Regions from separate parts of the Pseudooceanicola sp. DL12 genome, predicted to be linked through region 2. Evidence: riboswitches for the same ligand, from Rfam matches in the RefSeq annotation. Region 2 holds a riboswitch; the other holds the start of a gene.

Region 1 (4,408 bases), 360 kb from region 2:
GATCGGGATGCGGATGCGCAGGAAGCCCTGCATGATCATCTGACCCGCCATTGTTCCCACCACCGAGCTGGAGATGCCCGAGGCGATCAGCGACGCCAGGAACATGCCCGCGGCGGCCGCGCCCAGCAGCGGCGTGAGCGTATGCCAGGCGGTCTCGATCGAGGCGATCTCGGAATGGTCGGGATGGAAGGTGGCGGCGGCCATCATGACCATGGCCATGTTGACCATGCCGGCGATGGCCAGGGCCACCACCACCTCGGTGTTGGAGAAGCTGAGCAGGCGGCGGCGCTCGCCGCTGTTGCGCACGGCGGCGCGGTTCTGCGTCAGGCCGGAGTGCAGGTAGATGGCATGGGGCATGACCGTGGCGCCGATGATGCCCACGGCGATGGTGAGCGCCTGGGCATCGGGCAGCGCGGGGCGGGTCAGCCCGGTGAAGGCGGGGCCCCAGGCGATGGGCGCGATCACCACCTCGGCCAGGTAGGCCAGGCCGATGACGCCGACGAGGGCGCCGATGATCAGCTCCATCGGGCGGAAGCCCTGACGTTCGAAGAGCAGGATGGCATAGGTGACGATGGCAGTGATCACCATCCCCACCATCAGCGGCAGGTCGAAGAGCAGCGACAGGCCGATGGCGCCGCCGAGGAATTCCGCCAGGTCGGTGGCCATGGCCGCGACCTCGGAGACCGCCCACATCACCCAGACCAGCGGTTTCGGCAGGTTGTCGCGGCTGAGCTCGGCCAGGTTCTTGCCGGTGACGATGCCGACCCGCGCCGAGAGGGCCTGGAACAGCATGGCGATCAGGTTGGCCAGCAGCACCACCCAGAGCAGCGCATAGCCATAGCCCGCGCCGGCCTGGATGTTCGTCGCGTAGTTGCCCGGGTCCATGTAGGCCACCGAGGCGATCACCGCCGGCCCCGCGAAGAGCAGCCGTGCGCGCAGGCCGCCCCCGCCATTGGCCAGGACGGCGGACATGCGGCTTCGGGTGCGGTCTGTGAGGTTCGAGGACATGATGACGGGTATCTGGCAATATAGCTGACGGACGGATAGATAGCCTTTGCTATACCTTTGGCAAGAGCTTTCCATGGAAAGCCGGATGCGGGGCCGCGGCCGGGCGGATATCCCGGCGGGGATGCGACAAAAACGGGCAGGCGGTACTGGTGATGATGTGATACGCTGGGTATAGGGTATTCCCGGCATATCGAACCGCCCAAGGAAAGGCGCTGCCATGGCAGAGGACACCGACAGCACGGCGCATCCGCATGACAGCGCCCAGGCCACGCGATTCACCCGGGCGCGGGAGAAGCAGGCCAATGCGCTGCTGGAGGATTACGTCGAGATGATCGGCGACCTGATCGAGGAGGTCGGCGAGGCGCGGGTGGCCGATATCGCCTGTCGCATGGGCGTGGCCCAGCCGACCGCCACCAAGGCGGTGGCGCGGCTGAAGCGCGAGGGGCTGGCGACCGCGCGGCCCTATCGCGGCGTCTTCCTGACCGATGAGGGGGCCGAGCTGGCCTGTCGGGTGCGGACACGGCACCGCACGGTGGTGGCCCTGCTGATGGCGATCGGGGTGCCCGAGGAGACCGCCGAGATCGACGCCGAAGGCATCGAGCACCATGTTTCCGACAGGACGCTGGCGGTCTTTGAACGCTTTCTGCAGCGGCAGGGGTAAGCCGGCCGGCGCCGGACGGGCGCTGTCATTCATAATCAATATGCCGATTTTTCCAATGTTGCGCAGGGCTTGACCCGTGGACAGAAGGGCCGCCGGGACCTACCTATGAGGCAGCTTCAGGTGGCAGGCTGGGATGCCTGCCCGAGAGGGAAGCCGGTGCGATGCCGGCGCTGCCCCCGCAACTGTAAGCGGCGAGCCCCGATTCGGGATGCCACTGGCCGAGATGGCCGGGAAGGCGGACCGGGGCGCCGAGCCGCGAGCCAGGAGACCTGCCTGAGAGCTGAAATGTCCACGGGCGGAGGGCCCGGGGGGCCGAAGTGCAGGAGCGCGGCTGCGCGCCCGGTGCCTTGTGTCGCCCGTTTCCCTGCCCATAGCTTCGGGGTTGAAAGCAGATGACGCAGACTTTCCGCATCTTGCTGGCGGTGCCCTGACCGGCGCGGCCGGGCGGATCACCATCACAGATTTTCCAGGACGATGACCCGCGGCCGGTTCACCGGCGGCGCGGGAGAGAATGTGCCGGGCCGGACCCGGCGAAAGGACCGAGATGAAAGATACAGAAACCACGAACCAGGGCGGGGCGGCCAACCGTGCGCTGCCGCCGTTCCGTGCCGACCATGTGGGCAGCCTGCTGCGGCCCAAGACCGTGGCCGAGGCGAAATTCCTGCCCGCCGAAGAGCGGCGGGCGGTGGAGGATGCCGCGATCCGCGGCCTGGTGAAGATGCAGGAGGACGTGGGCCTGAAGGTGGTGACCGACGGCGAGGCGCGCCGCGACTACTGGCATTTCGATTTCTTCCGTGCGCTGAAGGGGGTGGAATTCACCTCTGGCGACAATCCGAAATTCGCCAACGGCAATGCGCCGGAGGACACGCCGGCGATCACCGGGGCGCTGGATTTCCCCGCCGATCACCCGATGCTGGATCACTATCGCTTCCTGGCTGAAACCACGAAGGTCTGTCCCAAGATCTCGATCCCCGGGCCCTCGGTGCTGCACATCGGGATCACGGACGAGCTGAACCATCACGCGCCCTACCGCAAGGATCGCGAGGCGCTGCTGGAGGCCATGGCCGCGACCTGGAAGAAGGCGGTGCAGGGGTTCTATGACGCCGGCTGCCGGTACCTGCAGATCGACGACATCATCTTTGCCTTCCTGGGCGACCCGGCGCACCAGACGCGCCTGAAGGAGACGCGGGGCCTCGATGCGGAATGGCTGGTGGACAGCTATGCCTGGATGCTGAACGAGGCGATCAAGGACCGCCCCGAGGACATGGTGATCGGCATGCACATGTGCCGCGGCAACTTCCAGTCGAGTCACGCGGCAGAGGGCGGGTATGACATCTCGGCCGATGCGATCTTCAACAGGACGGACGTGGATGTCTACTTCATGGAGTACGACACCGAACGGGCCGGGGGGCTGGAGCCGCTGCGGCTGCTGCCGAAGGGCAAAAAACGCGTGATGGCCGGGTTCATCACCACCAAGACGCCCGAACTCGAGAAGGACGATGACCTGTGGCGCAAGTTCGACGAGGCGTCGAAATTCGTCGACATGGACCAGCTGGGCATCGCACCGCAATGCGGCTTTGCTTCGACCCACCACGGCAACCACGTGACCGAGGACGACCAGCGCCGCAAGCTGGAGCTGGTGGTGCGCACGGCCGAGAAGATCTGGGGCGAGGCCTAGGCCCCGCGCGGGTGGCGCCCCTCGCGGGGGGCGCTGCCGAAATGGCGGCGATAGGCCGCGGCGAAATGGGCGGGCGTGGCAAAGCCCGTCATCGCCGCCACCTCGCCCACCGGCAGGGCGGTTTCCACCAGCAGCGCACGCGCGGTGTCGAGACGGAGCTGACGGTAGAGATCCATCACGGAGAGGCCCGTGGCGGCCTGCACCCGGCGCTGAAGTTGTCGCGGGCTGAGGCCCGAAAGCGCCGCGACCTGATCGAGAGAGAGCGGATCGGCGATATGGCTCTCCATCAGGTCGATGGCGGCCTGCACGGGCGCGGGCAGAGGGCCGAAGGGCGCGGGCGCGGCGGATTGCTGTTCGGCCTCGGGCGGGCGCACCTCGGCCTGCAGGAACCAGTCTGAAATGCGGGTGGCAAAGACCGAGCCGTGATCGCGCGAGATGATCGTGTGCATCATGTCGAGCGGCGAGGTGCCGCCGGCGCAGGTATAGCGCGCGCGGTCGATCACGAAGAGGCGCCGTTCGAGGATGGCGGTTTCGGTGAGCGCGGGCATGTCGTCGAAATGGTGCCAGTGGACGGTATAGCGGAAGCCCTCGAGCAGGCCGGCGCGGGCGAGGATGACCGCGCCGCCGGAGATCGCGCCGAGCGCGACGCCCGCGCGGTCGCAGCGGCGCAGCCAGGCAAAGAGCACGGGATCCTGGATCAGCGCCGGATCGCCCCCGGCCACCACGAAGACCAGGTCGAAGGTCACCCCGGCGCGGGAGAAGGGCAGTGCCTCGAAGCTGCTGCCCGAGGAGGCGCGGACGGTCGGCTTGCCGAGCGAGAGAACGGTGACCTCGTAGAGCGGTTCGGCCGAGAAGAGATTGGCCGCGCGCAGCGGTTCCATCGCCGAGGCGGTGGACATCATGGCGTAGCCGTCGACCAGCAGGAAGGCGATGCGGCGGAGCGGCGGGCGCGGAGGCGCGGGCGGGATGATCTCTGACATCATGGCATTTAGAGAAAAGTATATGTCCTTTTCAAGACAGATCCTGGGGCGCGGCATGGCTAGACAGGGGCCGATTGCAAA
Region 2 (4,408 bases):
GCGCGGATCGAGCGCGATGTCGGAGACCGAGATCAGCTGCCCCGGCGCGGCCAGCATCATGGCGAGCTGATCGGTGCAGAGGTTCATCGACACCACCCGGCGGGGGGCAGCGGGCGCGGCGGGGGCATCGGCGGCCGCACTGAGGGGGGGGCCGAACAGTCCTCCGAACAGCCCCCCGATCAGCCCCGCGATCAGCGCGGGCGCCCCCATGCCCCGCAGGCTCACCACTGGGCGGCCAGCCCCACATAGGCGGTGCGGCCGCGCGCGGCATAGCCCCAGACGTCGTAGTAATCCTCGTCAAAGAGGTTCACCACGCGCGCGTTCAGCGTCACCACCTCGCTCAGCCGGTATTGCGCCGCCACGTTCACCACCGTGTAATCGGGCAGTTTCACCGTCTCGTAGGCGCCCCAGTACTGGGCGTCGTAATTGCCGGCCACGTGGCGGATGCTGGTGCTGAGCGTGGCGCGCCCGCCAAGGATCTCCTGTGCCACGTCGAGACCGAATTCGTGCTCGGGACGGCGCACCTCGACGGCGCCGTCGGGGCCCTCGGCATCGGTGTAGGTATAGGCCAGCTTCACCGTCAGCCCGTCCAGCGGCTTAACCGTGCCCGAGAGCTCGAGGCCCTGGCGCGGGCTGTCGCCCTCGACGTTCTCGTACATCGCCCGGCCATCGCCGGCGGCGCCGCTGACATAGGTGATCTCGTCGCTCAGCGTCTCGTTGAAATAGGTCAGGTCGACCACGCCGTTCAGCGCCGGGATCTGCGCCTCGATCCCGAGGTCCCAGCCGCGGTTGATCTCGGGGCTCAGGTCGGGGTTGCCCACGGTCCAGCTGTCATTCGCATAGAGCTCGTAGAACGAGGGGTTCACCACCGCCTTGCCGCCCGAGGCATGCAGCCGCAGCCCGCCCGAGAGCTGGTAGCTCGCGCCGATGTTCCAGCTGGTGTCATCGGCAAAGGCATTGTTCACGTCGTGCCGCACCCCGGCCTGCAGCTCCAGCCCCTCCATCAGCTCGCCCCGGTATTCCGCGGCATAGGAGGTGGTGCGCCGGGTCTCGCCCTCGGCGGTCGAGGAGGTATCCTCGCGGCCCTCCACCATCACGGTCAGCGACTGCGCGGCGTATTCCAGCGGCTGGCCGTCGAGCGAGATGCCCATGCGGTACTTCAGCCGGTCGGTCTCGCCGCGGGTGCGGTCGCTGTTGTAGGGCGTGCTCTCGATCACGCTGCCCTGGTATTCCAGGTGCTGCGTCACCCGTCCGTCGAGCATCTCGTAATCCGCCCAGAGCGCGCCGGTGGTCTCGGTCTGATCGGTATGGGGCGCGGTGTCGTCCACCACGTAGCTCGCCGCATCGGTCGCGGAATAGCTCTCGCTGTCCCAGTCGTAGTGGCTCTCGACCCGGCGCAGCGTGGCCCCGAACGAAAGGTCCGCCGTGGCCTGCCAGTCGCCCTTGAGGGTAAAGCCCTTGCGGCGGATCGCATCCTTTTCGCCTCCGCTGCCAGAGACGTCATAGCCGTGGTCGTTGCTGTCAAAGAGCGTCAGGGCCAGCCCGCCGTTCTCGGTCCGCTGGCTGACGTTGGCGCTGGCGCTGGTGCCGTCGCCGATCTCCACCGCGCCGCCGTAGTGCAGGCCGGGTTTCGCCTCGCGGGTGATGATGTTGATCACCCCGGTCGAGGCGTTCGAGCCGTAGAAGGCCGATTGCGGCCCGCGCAGCACCTCGATGCGCTCGATGTCGGCGGTGTTCAGCCCGGTCAGCACGTATTCGCCCGACCCGCCCTCGGCCTGCACCCCGTCGATCAGGATCAGCGTGTGGCTGGCCTCGCCGCCGCGGATGCGCACCTGGGTATTGGCGGCGCCGGCCGAGCTGACGGAAACGCCGGGCAGGGCGCGCAGGGCCTCCTGAACCGTGGTGATGCCGCGCTCCTCGATCTCCTCTGCCGTCACCACGCTCACCGCGCGGCCATAGGCGCTGGCCGCGAGCGGCGTCAGACCGGCCGAGATGATGATCGGGTCGAGGGTGATGATCTCGCTCTCTTCGGCCCGCAGGGCAGGAGCGGTGATCATCGACAGGCCAAGGGCCGTGGCCGAAGCGCTGGCCAGGAGCGAAGTTTTGCGTGTCATGTCGTGCCTTTCCGGAGCTGTCCGGTCGGTCGGGCCATGGGGCCCGGGATCAGGGAATGCGGGAAAGGCTGGGGGCGCTTTCCGCAGGGGGTGAATGTCACCGCTGCGGAGGCTCCGCTTCCCGGGCACGCCCCGCGCCGGAAATGGGTGATCGCCCTGGCAGGTCTCCTGGCTCGCGGGTCGGGGCTCGGGCCTGCCTTCCCGGCCCTCTCGGGGCCAGTGGCGCATCGGCCGTCGCTCGCCGCTTACAGTTGCGGGGGCAGCCGCGGCATGGGCCGGAAATGGCCGTACCGCGTTCCCTTTTCATCCGGAGAGGCTCCGGAACCAAAGCGCGGCCCTTGTGCCGCAGGGCCGGGGGCCGAGTCAATTGCCGACGCGGCGGCCGGCCCTGCGGCCCGGTTCGCGATCGCCGCTTGATCCGGCCCGCCGCAACCGGCACTCTGGCCCGGTCAGGTGCCGCCGGGGCGATCCGGTGGAGAATCGGGAAGCCGGTGCAAATCCGGCGCGGGCCCGCCGCTGTAAGGGGGACCGGACGGACAGATGTCACTGGGCCATGGCCCGGGAAGACGTCCCGACGGGGTGATCCCAAGCCAGAAGACCGGCCTGATGACATCCGTTGCGCGGCTGGACCCCGCGCATCATTGTCCGATGCGGAGGCCATGCATGCCCCTTTCCTCTCTCGCGCCCGCGGGCGCGCCCTTTTCCGATGCCGAAACCGAAGGCCGCGATCCCGCTCGGCAAGGGCCGACACCGGCGCGGCAGTTCTCCGATCCCGAGCGGCAGGCGCTCTACGACATCATCGGCGCGCGCCGCGACGTGCGCAACGAGTTCACCGATGATCCCATCGACCCGGCCGTGCTGCGCCGGGTGCTGCAGGCCGCCCATGCAGCGCCCTCGGTGGGCTTCATGCAGCCCTGGAACTTCATCCTGATCCGCGATGCCGCCCGGCGGCGCGCCGTGCAGGCGGCCTTTGCCGCCGCCAACGAGGAGGCCGCGGCGATGTTCGAGGGCGAGCGCGCCGCGACCTACCGCGCGCTCAAGCTCGAGGGGATCACCCGCGCGCCGCTCAACATCGCCGTCACCTGCGACCGCACCCGTGGCGGCCGGGTCGTGCTGGGTCGCACCCACAACCGCGACATGGATCTCTATTCCACCGTCTGCGCGGTGCAGAACCTCTGGCTTGCCGCCCGGGCCGAGGGGATCGGCGTCGGCTGGGTCTCGATCTTCCGTCCGGAGGACCTGCGCGGCCTGCTGGGGGTGCCGGAACACGTGGAAATCGTGGCCTATCTCTGCCTCGGCCATGTCTCCGAGCTCTGGTCCGAGCCCGAGCTGGCCGCGAAAGGCTGGCGCCAGCGGCTCGACCTCGACAGCCTGATCATGGAGGAGGGCTGGGCCGGCTGAGGGCCCCTCTCGCGAAAAAAAGAAGGCCCCGCCGGTTGGGCGGGGCCGTGGTCTCTTGCGGTGTCACCCGGCGTTCTGCATGTCCGGCGGGCGACGCACGAAGAAGGAGGCCGCGATCATGAAGAGCGCGATGGCCCCCCCGGTCATGAAGCCCGCCTGCACGCCGGCGGCGGTGGCATTCACCAGGTCTGCGCCTGTAGCCATCTCGGTGCCGATGCGGATCGACATGATCGAGACGAAGAGCGCGATGCCCGCCGCGCCTGCCACCTGCTGCACCGTGCCGATCACGGCGGAGCCGTAGGAATAGAGCTCCTTGGGCAGCGAGCCGAGCGAGGAGGTGAAGAGCGGCGTGAACAGCAGCGCCAGGCCGATGCTCAGGATCACGTGACAGCCCAGCACCTGCCACATGCCCGAGCTGACGCCCAGCATCGACATCAGCCACAGCCCCGCACAGACGAAGATCGAACCCGGGATCACCAGCTTGCGCGCGCCCACCTTGTCGAACCAGCGGCCCACGAAGGGCGCCATCAGCCCCATCAGCAGCCCGCCCGGCAGCAGAACGAGGCCCGCGGTCAGCGGCTCCATGCCGAGGACGTTCTGCATGTAGATCGGCAGCAGGATGATCATCCCGAAGAGCGACATCATGCAGAAGCCCATCATGATGACGGAGACGCTGAACACCTTTACCCGGAAGGTACGCAGGTCGAGCAGCGCCCGCCCCTGCGGCGCAAGCCGGATCTGCCGCAGCACGAAGATCACCAGCACAACGGCGCCCACCAGCAGCGGCACCCAGACCGGCATCGCGCCGCCCTCGCCATGGCCCTCGCCGATGGTCGACAGCCCATAGACCAGCCCGCCGAAACCCACCGCCGACAGCGGCACCGACAGCACGT

Evidence for each region. Region 2 has a riboswitch for cobalamin ahead of AC0WR5_RS16810 (TonB-dependent receptor plug domain-containing protein). Riboswitches for the same ligand answer to the same signal wherever they lie in the genome.
Region 1: another riboswitch for cobalamin. It lies ahead of AC0WR5_RS18620 (5-methyltetrahydropteroyltriglutamate--homocysteine S-methyltransferase); the one in region 2 lies ahead of AC0WR5_RS16810 (TonB-dependent receptor plug domain-containing protein).

Annotation. Positions count from the first base shown of each region.
Region 1 is NZ_CM149884.1:3,968,549-3,972,956, reverse strand. Features, by position in the region: gene AC0WR5_RS18630 (Nramp family divalent metal transporter) at 1-1,008, opposite strand, end outside; gene mntR (manganese-binding transcriptional regulator MntR) at 1,226-1,669, shown strand; cobalamin riboswitch at 1,772-1,960, shown strand; gene AC0WR5_RS18620 (5-methyltetrahydropteroyltriglutamate--homocysteine S-methyltransferase) at 2,214-3,347, shown strand; gene AC0WR5_RS18615 (GlxA family transcriptional regulator) at 3,344-4,327, opposite strand.
Region 2 is NZ_CM149884.1:3,606,022-3,610,429, reverse strand. Features, by position in the region: gene AC0WR5_RS16815 (ABC transporter substrate-binding protein) at 1-228, opposite strand, end outside; gene AC0WR5_RS16810 (TonB-dependent receptor plug domain-containing protein) at 222-2,114, opposite strand; cobalamin riboswitch at 2,256-2,458, opposite strand; cobalamin riboswitch at 2,549-2,735, shown strand; gene bluB (5,6-dimethylbenzimidazole synthase) at 2,778-3,515, shown strand; gene AC0WR5_RS16800 (MDR family MFS transporter) at 3,579-4,408, opposite strand, start outside.